Regions from separate parts of the Candidatus Thalassolituus haligoni genome, predicted to be linked through region 1. Evidence: predicted binding sites of a transcription regulator. Region 1 holds the regulator's gene; the other holds the start of a gene.

Region 1 (7,682 bases):
CGTTCGTGCAGGAATTTTCCAGAAAGCGTGGGTTTTTCAGTATGTTAGGTGAAAAAAACATTGACGGGTATCGAAAGCATCTATAGTATTCCCGCCCACTTAGCCGGTATAGCTCAGTTGGTAGAGCAACTGACTTGTAATCAGTAGGTCCCGAGTTCGACTCTTGGTGCCGGCACCAGTACTTTAAACCCGCGTATATCGCGGGTTTTTTTATGTCTGCTATTCTGACTGTTCACGGTAAACCCGCAGTATATTTGACCAAACTATTGGCGCTGGATAGAAGGAGCCGTCGTAAATGGCATTGTTGATTTCTTTGTCCGGGTGGTTACGCCCCTACAATGATGAAATAGCGTTGGCGATTATTGCGACTCTGCTGGTGGTCTTTGGAGACAGTATTAATCGAACGGTACGGAAGCTGGTGAGGCAGTACTGGGTAGGCTTTCGGGTCTTGATCTTTGTCGCGCTCTGTACCTTTGGCTACGGCACGTTAACGGTCTGGTTGGTACCTTTGCTGGCCCGAGTATTAATCGGTCTGTCAGCGCCTGTCTATGTGGCCTCTGTTGTTGGGAGTTTTTTGGTGCTGGGGATTCTGGCGGAGAGATACCACAAGGGGTAACGGTGATTGGTTGGTACACCGGGTGGGTAATCGAATAGCGCGGTGAGAATCTGGCAAGATGCAGATAGTGCGGAGTACAGCTGAAGAAGCAATAGGGGCTAAAAAATTGGGCGACTAGTACATCCTGTACAGGCCGCCACAGCACCCTGGAACAGTCCTGGTTCCTCTGGCATCGTCCTTGTCACAGTCCATCGTGTTGGTCATCCCTGAGCAAATCCATTGCTCTCATTGTCCTTTTACCTTCCTGGTAGGCCTCCTGGCCGGTCTTCCGTGGGCAATCCAATCCATTTGCCTTGCCTTCCTGGCTGATCATCCAATGACGAATATCCCTGAACCTCTTCCAGAGGTGTGTCCTGACATTCCCTTGTGTTGCTCAACCGAGCCGTCCTGATCCCTTATCGCCAATCCCTGGTTTGTCCGGCACATCATGTGCTATGTCCATTTCCTTTGCCGTCCTGGCTGCACTTGCCTGTGCGATATCCTGCTCCGCTTCTTCCTGAAGCGGGTGCCATCCTGGCAATCTTCCGTTGATTTCCTGTCCCTGTGATTGTCACTTTACCAAAGTTGGCCGTGAGCAGAAGTTCCACAAAGCTGCCAATTGCTTGCCATAAAATTGAAATGAAAAATAAATTCCATGAAAAACAAAGGGTTATATTTTTTGGTTGGGACGAATGAGGGGAGTATTGCAGGCCAGATTACGGATTTCCCACACGTTTGTGCGATATCTCGCACAGGTATGTGGGTGTATCTCTCTTTTTCTGTCGTGGGAAGGAAAATAACGCTGGCTGATTACCGGGAGGTGTGTGCGCTCTGTGCGTTCACTTGTTGTGAAAAAGCTTGCGGATCAGCAATTTCACCGTCTTCCCGTAGTGCCGGATAGGGAAGGTTGTGCTTTTGGCAGAGTCTGGCTGCCGATGGTTGGCACCATTCAAATAACAGGGTACTGAATCGTATATCGTTCAGGTGGCGTTGTTCAAACATGCCGGCCAGTTGGCGCTGGCGGGCGGCTTCACAAAGAATGATGGCGGCTGCAACGGAGACATTAAAAGAATGTACCATACCCAGCATGGGAATGATCAGGTGTTCGTCAGCCAGTTCGGAGGCCGCATCACTGACCCCTTCTTTCTCCGTGCCCATCAGTATCGCGGTTGGTTGGGTAAAGTCATAGGCACGGAAGTCGATAGCCCGGTCTGTCAGATGGGCTGCACAGACTTTGATGCCGCGCTGCTGGTGGCTACGGATGGCGGCTTCGATATCCGGATGCGTATTGACCGTGACCCAGCTCTCTGAGCCTGCAGCGGCTGCACTGGTGACGCTGTTGAGCCGGTAAGTGGTGGTCGGCCATACGCAGTGCACATCCTGAACGCCAAAGGCATCACAGGAGCGGGCAATCGCAGCGAGGTTGTGCGATTTGTAGACTTCATCGGTAATCACCGACAGGTCTGGCTGGCGTCGGTTGAGGGTGTTGATGACACAACTCAGGCGTTCTGGCGTCATGGTCGGCAATGTCTCTCTGGCTCAAAACGGGGCGGCATTGTATAAAACCTTCCAGTTTTATGCACGGAACAGGTATGAAAGACAATTTATTGATAGGAGCCGGCTATTTGTGGCGCGGCTTTGCACTGTTGAATGAACCGGGAATACGCCGTTACGTCTGGCTGCCCATTCTGATTAATCTGGTGTTGCTGGCGCTGGGTATTTATTGGCTGGTTGAGTCTGTTACCAGCTGGGAGTGGCTGGACTCCGGTTGGTTCGGATGGCTTGCCTGGCTGGTTGTGCCCTTGATGTTATTACTCTCGACACTGATTTCAGGTTATCTGTTCAGTGCAGTGCTGTTGCTGTTGGCAAGCCCGTTTTATGGCTTGCTGGCAGGCAAGATCGAACGGCGCCAGGGCCATGTGGTCGAGGATGAATCCATTGCTGCACTGATTCCCCGTACGCTGATGCGTGAACTGGTCAAAATGGGTTATTACCTGCCGCGTTATTTGCTGCTGTTGTTGCTGTCGTTTGTGCCTGGCCTCAATTTGTTGATGCCGCTGGCCTGGTTCTGGTTTGGTAGCTGGGTGATGGCGTTGCAGTACAGCGACTATACCCTGGACAACCAGCAGCAGGATTTTCGTGCCAGTCGCGAACAAGTGGCGACGCAACGCTGGACGGCCTGGGGCTTTGGTGCCTCGGTGTCGGTATTGATGACGATTCCGCTGCTGAACTGCCTGGTGCCACCGGCAGCGGTGATCGGTGCAACCTTGTGGCAGCTGCAACGGCAATCTGATCAGTCTCGGCTAAGCTGAAGATTCGGGGCGCCGTCAGGGTGCCAGGATATAAGTTGCTGACCGAGGTGCAGCAGATGGCTGAGCTGACAATTCTGCTAGTCGACGACGCGGCGTTTATTCGTGATCTGGTGAAAAAAGCCGTGCGTCAAACCTATCCCGGTTGTGAGCTGATTGAGGCGACCAATGGCCGCAAGGCGGTGGCGCTATTGGATAGCCATCGTTTTGATCTGGTTCTGTGTGATTGGGAAATGCCTGAGATGTCGGGTATCGAGGTATTGAAATGGATGCGCGAGCAACCGAATTACAAAGCCACGCCTTTTATGATGATCACCAGTCGTGGTGATCGTGATCACGTACTCAAGGCTGTTGAAGCCGGTGTTTCCAGCTATATTGGCAAACCGTTTACGCGGGATGCCTTTGTCGACAAGCTGAGCCGTATGGTGTTTCGGCATTTGAAAGTAAGACCAGCTACCGTATCGGAACAAGCAGTACCTTCAGCAGACCGTAGTGGCGCTTCGGTGTTGATGGGGAATGTGGGCAATCAGGCGCTGGTAGGCAAGACTGCACCAGGGGCGGCCAGAGCCGCCGTTGTTTCTCCCTTGCTGGCCAGATCCCCGCATCCTGAACCGGTGTCAAAAACCGGCGCAAAAGGCCAGGCCAATGTCCGTTTTGCCTCTGGCGTTGAAGCCCGGCTGGTTATCCGGGACATCAGCTTGCAGGAAATGATTGGTGTTTTTCGGCGTCAGGATGCACTGCCGGTGTTACTGGAGCAGGCCGTTGTTGATGTGATTCATCCTGACAATGGTGATATTGCCCGGATTAATGCGTTTGTTCGCATGTTGCAGGCGCAAGAGCCGCATCCGGACGCCGAGACTGTCCAGATTCGACTGCGCATTGTCGATGACGATCCGGACAAGCTGGATGCCTTGTCGCGGTTTATTGGCCAGGCGCGCTAGTGTCAGAAAGACGACTGCCGGGGAAAACGCAGGTAAACGTGCTGCCCTTGCCTTCTTCGCTGCTGATTTGCAGTTCACCATCATGATGCAGCAATACGTGTTTGACGATGGCCAGTCCTAGACCGGTGCCGCCGGTGGCGATGCTGCGGCTCGGGTCGGCGCGATAGAAACGCTCGGTCAGGCGAGGAATATGATGATGAGCAATACCGATGCCGTTGTCAGTAACACTGAAATAACCTTTGCCGCCCTCTGAGTACCAGTGCAGCTTCACATGGCCGCCTTCGGGGGTGTATTTCACCGCATTAAATACCAGGTTGGAAAAGGCACTGCGGAGTTCGTTATAAAACCCCATCAGCTTTTGGTCGTGGTCAATACTCAGCGAGAGAGTGTGTTTGTTGCTGCTGAGAGAGGCTGCGTCACGGCGAATCGCTTCCAGCAGCGGTTGCAACGCCACTGGCTGAGCCTGCTCATTCTCACCTGTTTCCAGCCGCGACAGCATCAGCAGATCCTTGAGCAGATTTTCCATGCGATGACTCTGCTCGCTCATCTGTTGCAGCATGCGTCCCCAGCGGGGTGGCAACATTTCAGAAGCAGCTTGCATGGTTTCGACGTAGCCGGAAATCACCGTGAGGGGGGTGCGTAACTCGTGGCTGACGTTGGCGACGAAGTCTTTGCGCATTTCTTCCAGTTGCTTCAGGCGGGTGACGTCATGCACCAGGATCAAGCGGTCTTTACGGCCAAACAAGGTGATATTGAATTGCAGGTAAATACGCGGGTTGATTGGAGAGCGAATGGTCAGCGGTTCGTGGTAGTCCGCCTTGTCGAAGTAGGCCTTGAACTCCGGCGTTCGAATCAGGTTGGTAATGGGCTGGCCAATATCAACCGGGCTGCGTAAGCCAAGGTAGTTTTGAGCGGCCTGATTCCAGAACTCCAGTGCCCCGGTGGCGTCGACCATCAATACCGAATCCTGCAGCGCGGCGGTTGAATCCTGTATGCGGTTGATAATGGCCTGCAAGCGCTGTTGATGTTTGATGCTGCTTTGTTGCAAGCGCTGGTTTTCCGTAAAAATGGAACCCCAGATACCGAGTGTGCGTGGCAAGACGGTGGTTTGTCCCTGATCCAGCCAGCGATGCAGGCGATAGAGCTGCAGCCACTGCCAGGAGATATAGATGCCCATCATCAGGCACAGGGCTTCCAGTGGCTTGCCAAAATAATAGTAGCCACAGCCAACGGCAAGTATCAGCAGATAAAGGATTCGGCGCAGCTCTCTGCGCCAGACAGGGGTCATCAAAATCAGGAGGCTTTGATCGAAAAGCGATAGCCCGTGCCACGAACGGTCTGAATCAGCTGTTCGTGGGATTCGCCAAGCGCCTTGCGCAGACGGCGAATATGGACATCGACGGTACGTTCTTCAACGTAGACATTACCACCCCATACCTGATCCAGTAGCTGGGCGCGGGAGTAGGCGCGCTCCTGATGGGTCATGAAAAATTGCAACAGGCGGTACTCGGTAGGGCCAATATCAATCGGGTTACCATGGGCGGTCACCCGGTGACAGACCGGGTCGAGCATCAGGCCACTGACCTCGATTGGTTCTTCAATGCCTTGCGGCGTTGAGCGCCGTAAAACGGCCTTCAGGCGCGCCACCAGCTCACGCGGTGAAAACGGTTTGGTGATGTAATCGTCCGCCCCCGCTTCCAGTCCTTGAACCTTGTTATCTTCTTCGCCCTTGGCAGTCAGCATGATGATCGGCAGCTCGGCAGTTCGATCTTCGCGCTTGAGGCGGCGAGCAAACTCGACACCGCTGGTGCCTGGCAGCATCCAGTCAAGCAAAATCATATCTGGCTTTCTGTCGATAATCTGCGCATGTGCTTCCTGTACATTCGCTGCTTCAAGGCATTCATACCCGGCCATTTCCAGGGCCACGGCTATCATTTCCCGGATCGGGGCTTCATCGTCCACAATAAGAACGGTCTTGCCTGCTTTGGTCATAACGGCTCGTCACGCAAATGTCACAATAGGAATAATGCGGGGGTATTACACTGATCCAGTGTTACAAGCATGTGACACTGCTGAGATTGGCGTCAAGCATATTGCCTGATCAGGGCAAAGATGGCGTCGCCAGGGCGTAGTTCAGCACCAGGCCAACCCAAATAATCGCGCCATACCAGTGAGCTGCCAGAAACTCCTTTAAACAGGCCATACGCTCACGGCTGCGGATGGCACGTAATTGCCACCACAAATAACCACCTGCAATTAACCAGGCGAGGTAGAATGGCCACCCTGCGTCTAATTGGCTGCCTGTCAGTAGCAGACAAAAATGCGCCATGCCATAAAGAATGGCAATCATGGTGACGTCCAGATCACCAAACAGGATTGCGGTGCTTTTGACACCGATCAACAGATCATCGTCGCGGTCGACCATGGCATAAATGGTGTCATAGCCGACGGTCCAGCAGACGTTAGCAATAAATAACAGCCAGCAGAGGGATGTCAGTTCATTGGCTTGCGCAGCGAACGCCATGGGAATTGCCCAGGAGAACGCAGCTCCGAGAAACACCTGTGGCAGGTGCGTGTGGCGTTTCATGTAAGGATAAAGTGCTGCCAGAGCAACCCCGCCGAGTGACAGCCAGAGGGTCAGGGTATTGGTCATTAACACCAGCAGCAAGCCGATCAGACAGAGCATAACAAAACCGATCAGCGCCTCGCGGTCGGCTATGCGGCCCTGCGTCAGGGGCCGATCCTGCGTGCGTTTGACGTGGCGGTCGATATGACGATCGGCGTAGTCGTTGATGACACAACCGGCGGAGCGCATCACAAATACTCCGAGGGTAAAAATCACCAGGTTGGCAATCGATGGCAAACCTTCGGCGGCCACCCATAGCGCCCATAGCATCGGCCATAACAGCAGGTAGGAACCGACCGGTTTGTTCAGCCGGGTCAGCTGAATCCACTGATGCCAGCGTGGCCAGAGTTTATCGAGTGTGGCAGACAGAGGTGATTGCATAATCAATGCCTTGTGTCGTCTGGCGAATGGAAGCGTGGTGATAGCAGTAGCGAAGAGAACGCCTCCGTTACCAGTAGAGGCGCACCGTTGATTGTAAACACGGAGCGCCTTGTCCAGCAAAAACAATGCGCACTGTCGGTTACCGGTTGACAGGCTTGACTGAACTTCAATGGTTGTCGGCGCAAGCTGGCCTGGCTGAATAAGTAGCTGCCAAGAGAACGATTGCCAAGATGACGAATTGGCTGACCAACCCTTGCCAGGCTGGTCAAGGGAATGACGGTACGGGCTCTTACCAGCTCGTATTGCCCCTGGCGCAGTGATACTTCGCGTACCCATACCGGTTGCCGCCAGCGCAATTTCAGGTCGGCACATTCAGAGGGCAAGGCTGGGCCGTGATATTGTCTGACGACATCGACCGAAAACTCAGCGGGATTCAGCGCCTGCAAACGTTTGGTCAGCGATCCGGCGTCATCAAGCCAGTAGCGCCAGGGTCGGGGAATGCCCGCCAGCGCAGTTTGAAAACGTCCACTCCAGCGAGGCGCGGTTGCCAACAGCCGGGCGTGGTATCGGGGTGTAGTGCTTTTCATGGCGGCGCAGCATGCGGCAAATCGCATTTACTGGCAAGAGGATTGCCCTGTCCATTGATTTTATCCGGGTTGGCCAGTAGCTTAGGCGCCTTTACCGCTGACACGAGTGATAAACGGCGGGTAAACAAGCGATTGACAGGTATTTGCATGAAAAAGTGGCAGTGCGTGGTGTGTGGCTGGATTTATGATGAAGCCGAAGGCGCACCGGAAGAAGGTATTCCACCAGGGACTTGCTGGGAGGAT
Region 2 (7,682 bases), 420 kb from region 1:
GGGGTCGGATCGTTACTGTAACCCATCAGCTGTTTGCCCAACCCTCGGGCAAAACCCAATTCATAAACGGTACCCACATCTGCGCTGGGGCCACGGAATGGCGTCAGGTTGGCGATGACCCTATCGGCCTGACGGATCAGCGCTTCATTGCCACGACTGATGGCCCACGCCAGTTCCGTGGTATCACCCGCCTCCAGTTCCGCATCGAGTGGAAATAACCCGGTAAACCCGTAGCGTTGGCAAAGGGCTTTTTTGGCGGCTCCCAGTGCAACGGCATTGGGCAGAAAGACTTCTGGCCCGGCAAGATAAATTACCGCAGTCGTCATAACGAGTCCGAGTGGCGATGGTGTCGGCAAAGAGCGTTCAGGGCAAGTGTCATGGGCGGATTTTCAACGATGATAATGGAACGAACATGGGGGTAAGAACGGTAAGAACGGCGCTATCCCGTATTGGGGTATAACGCCGACTTCCCTGTCGCAGCCAGATGTTATCTAACCCTTGTTCAAGGTACTGATAATCGAGGTCGCCATGGCCACCATGCTGCTGGCATCGGTACCGCTGTCTGGCAGCAAGACGACGGAAGATTCCTTGGCAATCGCGTGTTTGGCTTCAATCGCCTTGGAGGCCAGTTCCAGCTGAATGGCTTTCTGACCATCGTCGGTATTGGCAATATCCCCGACCATTTTTAATGCCAGTGCTTTCGCCTTGGCGACGGCAACAATGGCCTGCGCCTCACCTTCTGCCTTCAATACCTGCTCCGCCTTGTCGGCTTCTGCTGCCAGTACCCGTGACTGTTTCTGACCTTCTGCGACGTTAATGGCAGACTGGCGATCACCTTCCGATTCCAGAATCTGGGCGCGTTTGACCCGCTCGGCTTTCATCTGGGCTTCCATCGATTGCATCACCGATTGCGGCGGCACGATGTCTTTGATTTCGTAGCGCAGCACCTGGATTCCCCAGGGTTCGGCGGCTTCGTTAATCGAGGTGACAATATTGATGTTCAGCAGGTTGCGCTCTTCAAAGGTGCGGTCGAGTTCCATCTTGCCCAACTCGGAACGCATGGTGGTTTGTGCCAGCTGAGTTACGGCGAACACGTAGTTATCAACACCGTAGGTCGCCTTGTAAGGATCCAGTACCCGGAAATACAACACGCCATCAACACTCAGGGTAATGTTGTCACGGGTAATGGCCGACTGGCTGGGTACATCCTGGGCCTGTTCCTTGAGGCTGCGATCCGCCGCAATCCGGTCGATAAAGGGCACAATAAAGTTGAGACCGGCTTCTTTGGTGGAGTGGTATTTGCCAAATCGTTCAATCAGCCAGGCGCGGTTTTGCGGTACAAATTTAATGCTGCTACGCACCAGTACCAGCACAAACACCAGCGCAACGGCTTCGACCGAAAACAGCAGGGAGATAATTGAATCCATGATAGGTCATCCTGTATGGGAAGTAGGATCATTCTGAAGCTGCAATGTGTCTGATTCGCTACCTTGGTGCAAGCGAAGCGGTTGCCGTCAGAGCAGGATGTCACTAAAGAACCGCTTGCAGAACCCTGGTGCCTGTCGTGCGCAGGGCTGTTCTACTGCGGAAAAGCTGGATTTGGCTCTTTTCTGAGCGAATGGTTGTTACGTTAAATAAGAGTGATAAATGGGCATTTTGAGTCGATTATTAACACCCTAATGTCGAGCGCTGTAATTGATAGACGTACCCTTAAAGCGATGGACGTTCGGTATGAGCTGCCAGTACGCCTTCCAGCCGACTGCTGTATTGCTGTTTCCAGTCGCGCAGAAAGGCCAGATCGTCGGCGAATGCCGGTGCCAGTGGTGCCGACGCCTTGGCCTGGCTCAAACCGGCAGCGGGCCGCAGCTGGCTACTGCCTGGCTGCACCTGCAAGGCACGCAAGCACTCGGTGCTGTAGCGATGGGTATCGATGTTATCGACCACCCACCACTCGGCTTGCAGGCGCTCGTGGGTGATATCCAGCACCACGTAGCCACGAAAGTAGAAATCAACAAAATTCAGGTGTGGTAACAGGGCTTCCAGGGAGGCTCCAGCCATCTGCGCCTGGGGGTAACTTTCAATGCCCGGCGAGGTAACTGCCGGTGTCACAAACTCGACCCCGAGCGGCTTGCCTGGATCATCAGCGAACGGATCCTGATACAGCTCAAGTGCCCAGGATGAGTGAATATCGCCGGTGAGGACAACCCAGTTATCGACATTCGCCCGACTGACGGCATCAAACAGTCGTTGACGCGCCGCCGGGTAGCCATCCCACTGGTCGTAATTGAAGGGCATATCATTGGTGCCTAATTGGGCAACCATGACCTGCTGGCCACTCAGTTTCCAGGTGACGCCCTGTTGCTGGGCATTGGCGAGGTTGCTGTATAACCATTCTTCCTGCTGATAGCCCAACAGCGTGCGTCCGCTCAGGTTACGCTCTTCCATCGTTGCCGCCTGGGCATCGCGCCCGGCCAGACGGGTATCCAGCATGGTCAGATCGACCAGATCACCAAAGCGGAAGCTGCGATAAATACCCATATCCGGCCGGGACGGCTCACGAATCGGCATCCACTCCAGATAGGCCTGCACCGCACCACTCAGGCGTAAGCGCCAGTCACCTTCACTGGCGGTATCGTGATTGTCTGCGCCGCCCACCCAGGCGTTGTTGGCCACTTCATGATCATCCCAGATCACCAGAAATGGATGCTGACGGTGAACTTCCTGCAAATCCTTGTCCTGCTTGTAACAGGCATGGCGCTGACGATAGTCCTTCAGCGATTGGGTCTCATGCAGCGGCGTATTAATGCGCCCGGTGCGCGCGCAGTCTTCCAGATCGGCGTATTCGTAGATGTAGTCGCCCAGGTGCAGAATCGCATCCAGATCTGCACGTTTGGCCAGCTCCCGGTAGACGTTAAAGTAGCCTTTGGCAAAGTTGGAGCAGGAGGTATACGCAATCCGCAAATGCGTTACCGAGCCTTCTGGCAATGTCCGGGTTCGACCCACATCGGAGTAATGGCCATCGGCTTCAAAGGCATAATAGTAGGTGGTGGCCGGGAGCAGGCCTTCGGCATCCACCTTGACAGTGAAATCACGGCTGGCATCGGTGAAGCCGATTCCCTGGTTCACCACCTGTTGTAACTGTGGGTCGGTGGTGATCAGCCAGCGATAGGAGATACCGAAGGTACTGTCGAGCGGAGTAATCCGAGTCCACAGCAACACCCGGTCGGTGAGCGGATCGCCACTGGCGATACCATGCTGGAACGGATAGCGCATACGGTCGCTACCCGGCTTGATTGCTGGTGCAAACAGGCTGGTACCGGCACTGTCCAACAGGAATTCCCGGCGAGTCAGAGGCATGCTGTATCCGCAACTAATAACATAAGCCGGGATTAAGCCGTTAGCCCATGACAGTCCGGTTGCCGGGGGTTGAAGTTAGTATTGCAGTTTAGCGTCAGTTAGATGACAGCGGCAGCACCACGATTAGCGCCGCTTTAAACGTTACGGCTTTGCAGCTGGCGTCGCAGCAGGGCCAAAAAAATAATGGGCGATGCGATTGCCCAGCAGCAGCGCAACCAGAAATATCCAGACATTGCCATTCAGGCTGAACATGTCTACCAGCGCCGGGCCAGGGCACAAACCAACCAGACCCCAGCCGACACCAAACAGGGTCGCCCCGGTTACTAACCGCCCGCTAACGCCAGCCAGTGTCGGGTAATGAAAACGCTCGGCAAACCAAGGCCGACGGCAACGCTTGCTGCTGAAGTAAAGCAGGGCAAACACCGGAATGGCGCTGCCCATCACTGCAATCAAGGCCGGCTGCCAATGGCCAAAAAGATCCAGGAAACCGCGTACTTTTTCCGGGTTGTGCATGCCAGCGACAATCAAACCAATACCGAATACCAGCCCACACACCAATGCTAATACTGCAGCAGCGAAAACGGTCGGCACGCTATTACGTCCTGAAATCATAACGCATCGCCTTCCATAAACAGGTTCAAGGCCGACATCAGCGCCACCGTGAGAATACCTGCCGTCATAAATATCAGCGTCGCCACCATCGACCGTACCGATAGCCGCCCGATGCCACAAACGCCATGGCCACTGGTACAGCCATTGCCAATATAAGTGCCTATCCCCACCAGCAACCCCGCCGCTATCAGTAACAACGGACTGTCGGTAATCACAATGGCATCTGCCTCAAAGCCAATGATCACCAACACCGGCCAGGCCAGAATCAGGCCAAGGAAAAACCACAACGACCAATAACGTCGCTCTTGTCCCGGTCGAGCCAGTAAAAACAGGCTCGATATCACCCCCGTCATACCGCTGATACGGCCATGGCCAAGCCACAATAAACCGGCCGCCAGACCAATCAATGTTCCACCCGTCAATTCTGCTACCATTGCCTACGCCTTTTGATTTTGGCGGCATATTACCCCAGCCTGACACTTCTGAAACACATCTACGCGCTATCGGATGAACACTGCATCGCCCACTGGGTAGAAAACCCCTACTGGCAGCACTTCTGCGACGAGCAGTATTTCCAACATCGACCGCCGATTGATCCCACCACGTTCGGGCGTTCGACCGAGGGTACCGGGGAGCGCAACACGACAGTCGTATAGCCGCCGTCGATGTCTGCATATCAGCGAGGCAAAGTGCAAATGGCCTACCCAACGGCTGCTAACGAGGCTGTAAAAAAGTATTTTCGAAAGGCATTTCCTCGCCATATCCAAAATGGCTACCACAATGCTCCAACCTACATCACAGCCCTCGAATTCCCGTCCGATACTGGTTAGTCTGGCAAGGACGTTTATTGTTTACAGGTTGTTGCCATGTCGATTGTTGCTTCGCTCTCCTCCCTTGCTCCAGAGCACACCACTACACCACTCACCTTGCTGGCCAAATCAGAGCTCGAACCCTGGTTACTACAGCAACCGGCTGCCAAAGCCTGGCTCGATGCCAGCCATTACAGCGGCAGTGGTACAACACTGATTCCGCAAGCCAATGGGCGTGGCTATCAGGCATTGTACGTCTGTGAATCGCTGGATGAGCCGTTTGCTTGCGGTGATTTGTCCGCCAGTTTGCCAGCAACCGACTACGTCCTGACCGAAGTAGCCAGCGCAGAACGTCTGCTCAATATTGCCTTTGGCTGGGGTGTGGGTGCCTACCGCTTTACCCGCTATAAGGAAAACACCAAACCGCAAGCCCGACTACTGCTGGATGATGACACATTGGTCGATAAGGCCAACCAGCACATTGATGCCATCACGCTGGTACGCGACTTGGTGAACACCCCGGCACAAGACATGATGCCAGCCCAGCTATCTGAGGTTACCCGTGCACTGGCAACCGAGTTTGGTGCCCGCTTTGAAGAGGTTGTTGGTGATGACTTACTGACACACAACTACCCGATGATTCATGCTGTCGGGCGCGCCAGTGTGCACTCACCCCGGCTGCTCGACCTGCGCTGGGGCCAGCCAGAAGCGCCGCGCATTACCCTCGTCGGTAAAGGTGTGTGTTTCGACAGTGGTGGCCTGAATCTCAAGCCTGGCAACTATATGCGGCAGATGAAAAAAGACATGGGAGGTGCCGCCCATGTGCTGGGCCTTGCGCGACTGATCATGGCATCCAACCTCAATATTAACTTGCGGGTGCTAATTCCGGCCGTCGAGAATGCTGTCAGTGGTAATGCCTTCCGCCCCGGCGATGTCTTGCTCACCCGCAAGGGCCTGACGGTTGAAATCGACAATACTGATGCGGAAGGCCGTTTGGTGTTGTGTGATGCCCTGGCAGAAGCTGAGTCGGAACAGCCGGAATTGATTATCGACTTCGCCACCCTGACCGGTGCCTGTCGGGTGGCGCTGGGCACCGAATTGCCTGGCTTTTTTTGCAACAATCGACGGGTTGCTCTGGCGCTTGCTGAAGCGGGAGAAGCTGCCGCTGAACCGGTGTGGCAATTACCTCTGCATAAGCCTTATTTTGAATTTATGAAGAGTGATATTGCCGATCTGGTGAACGGAGCCGCCAGCCCTTATGGCGGTGCCATTACCGCCGCGCTGTATCTGGAGGCCTTTATCGACACCACGCCCTGGGTTCATTTCGACATTATGGCCTGGAATCTGCGCAAGTTGCCTGGTCGTCCGGTCGGTGGTGAGGCTATGGGAGTACGCGCCGTTTATCAATATCTGAGCGACTGCTATTCTTGATACTGGTTGAAGTGGGTGATCGGAGCGGGCAATCTGCCCGCTACACACCTCAGACCCAAGCGTTACCACCGCGCAGTTGTGTTGTTTACGCCCTCAAAAGGAGCAGCTGACATCCCCGTTGCTTCCTGTCATGGCACGCGTTCCACAGCACACGACATTTAGGCATAAGCGGGTCAGTGCCTCGCCGAGACCATACAGACTTTCTGCCAATCCAAAAACCGCCGCTATTCAAGCAGTTACCCCTTATATCCCACATTGGTCATACCTTGGTGTTGTCGTTTCATTCGGTTCCGTTCATTAGATGGAGAACTTGGCGTGAGAATTGAATATTCCTTTCAGGAAATTTAATTTCACAAAATTCCCCTCGCTAACCACACTGGGATCCTTCATGGCGTTTACCCAATCGGACTCCATTCGCTTGCTTGGACTGGACTTCGGCTCCACGACATCCAGCATGATGGTGGTGCAAGTCAGCCTTGGTAGACACAGCGTCAACGGTCGGATGAGCTATACCAACCCTACCCTGGTTTATCGCTCTCCGCCCTGCTTTACTCCCTTCCGTAACCAGCAAATCGATACCGAAATCTTGTTGCAGCAGCTAACCGTCTGGATGCAGCAAGCACAACTGGATGTGTTTCCAGCCCATACCGGTGCCGCACTGATTACCGGTTTGGCAGCCCGCAGTGACAATGCCCGAATTCTTAGCCGCATCATTGGTGAGCAGATTGGAGATGCCATGATTGCCACTGCCGATGACCCTGGGCTGGAGTCGTGGATGGCGTTTATGGGCAGCTGCCAGCTGCTGAGCCGTTACTACTATGACCAGCCCGTGCTGAACCTCGATATCGGTGGTGGCACCACCAATCCAGCCTTGGGTATGGCCGGGAATGTGCAGAGTTGTGGTTGTTATTACATTGGTGCGCGCCACTTCCGTTTTGAACCCGGCAGCTATCACCTGACCGGAATCTCATCTTACGGAACCCGATTATTGCGACAACTGGGCATCACCGCAGTACCGGCGGTTTTCGATAACAGCCTGCGCCAGCGCATCGTGCAGTGGATGGTGCGGAGTCTGGAGCAAATCGTTACAGGCAACGAAGCGGCAATTGACGATTATTTTCGCCAGTTGGCACTGCAGAACCAGGCCGGACTGGTCGGCCAGGAAGCGGCGCTGGTGACCTTCTCTGGTGGTGTCGGCGAACTGATCTATCGTTTTCAGGATAGTGGCCGCTGGCCAGGAACCACCGAGTATGGCGACCTGGGGATTGATCTGGCTCAGGCGATCGTAGCGTCCCCGATTCTTTCTCGCACACTATCGGTACGCCCGGACAATGCCGGTCGAGCCACCGTACTGGGGCTGACGTTACACAGCTCGGATATTTCCGGCACCAGCCTCTACATCAGCAATCCAGAGTTATTACCACTCACTGACTTGCCGCTGTTATCGCACCTGGATCTGGATGCCAGCCAGGA

The links. Region 1 encodes PhoB, which activates phosphate uptake and scavenging genes when phosphate is short. Its sites were predicted from a motif close to TGTCATANNNNTGTCANA; they were not measured.
Region 2: SOJ49_RS16430 (alkaline phosphatase) is a predicted target of PhoB. The motif match lies at 3,448-3,465, and genes of this name have one in related genera.

Annotation. Positions count from the first base shown of each region.
Region 1 is NZ_CP139482.1:4,077,836-4,085,517, reverse strand. It holds tRNA gene SOJ49_RS18460 (tRNA-Thr) at 103-178, shown strand; gene SOJ49_RS18455 (DUF3392 family protein) at 296-616, shown strand; gene trmH (tRNA (guanosine(18)-2'-O)-methyltransferase TrmH) at 1,406-2,113, opposite strand; gene cysZ (sulfate transporter CysZ) at 2,188-2,907, shown strand; gene SOJ49_RS18440 (response regulator) at 2,964-3,845, shown strand; gene phoR (phosphate regulon sensor histidine kinase PhoR) at 3,826-5,133, opposite strand; gene phoB (phosphate regulon transcriptional regulator PhoB) at 5,139-5,837, opposite strand; gene ubiA (4-hydroxybenzoate octaprenyltransferase) at 5,947-6,852, opposite strand; gene SOJ49_RS18420 (chorismate lyase) at 6,855-7,439, opposite strand; gene SOJ49_RS18415 (rubredoxin) at 7,587-7,682, shown strand, end outside.
Region 2 is NZ_CP139482.1:3,656,997-3,664,678, forward strand. It holds gene SOJ49_RS16420 (nucleoside 2-deoxyribosyltransferase) at 1-326, opposite strand, end outside; gene SOJ49_RS16425 (SPFH domain-containing protein) at 492-1,427, opposite strand; gene SOJ49_RS16430 (alkaline phosphatase) at 1,711-3,357, opposite strand; gene SOJ49_RS16435 (DUF6691 family protein) at 3,499-3,948, opposite strand; gene SOJ49_RS16440 (YeeE/YedE family protein) at 3,966-4,403, opposite strand; partial or broken gene SOJ49_RS16445 (transposase) at 4,443-4,604, shown strand; gene SOJ49_RS16450 (M17 family metallopeptidase) at 4,836-6,209, shown strand; gene SOJ49_RS16455 (ethanolamine ammonia-lyase reactivating factor EutA) at 6,598-7,682, shown strand, end outside.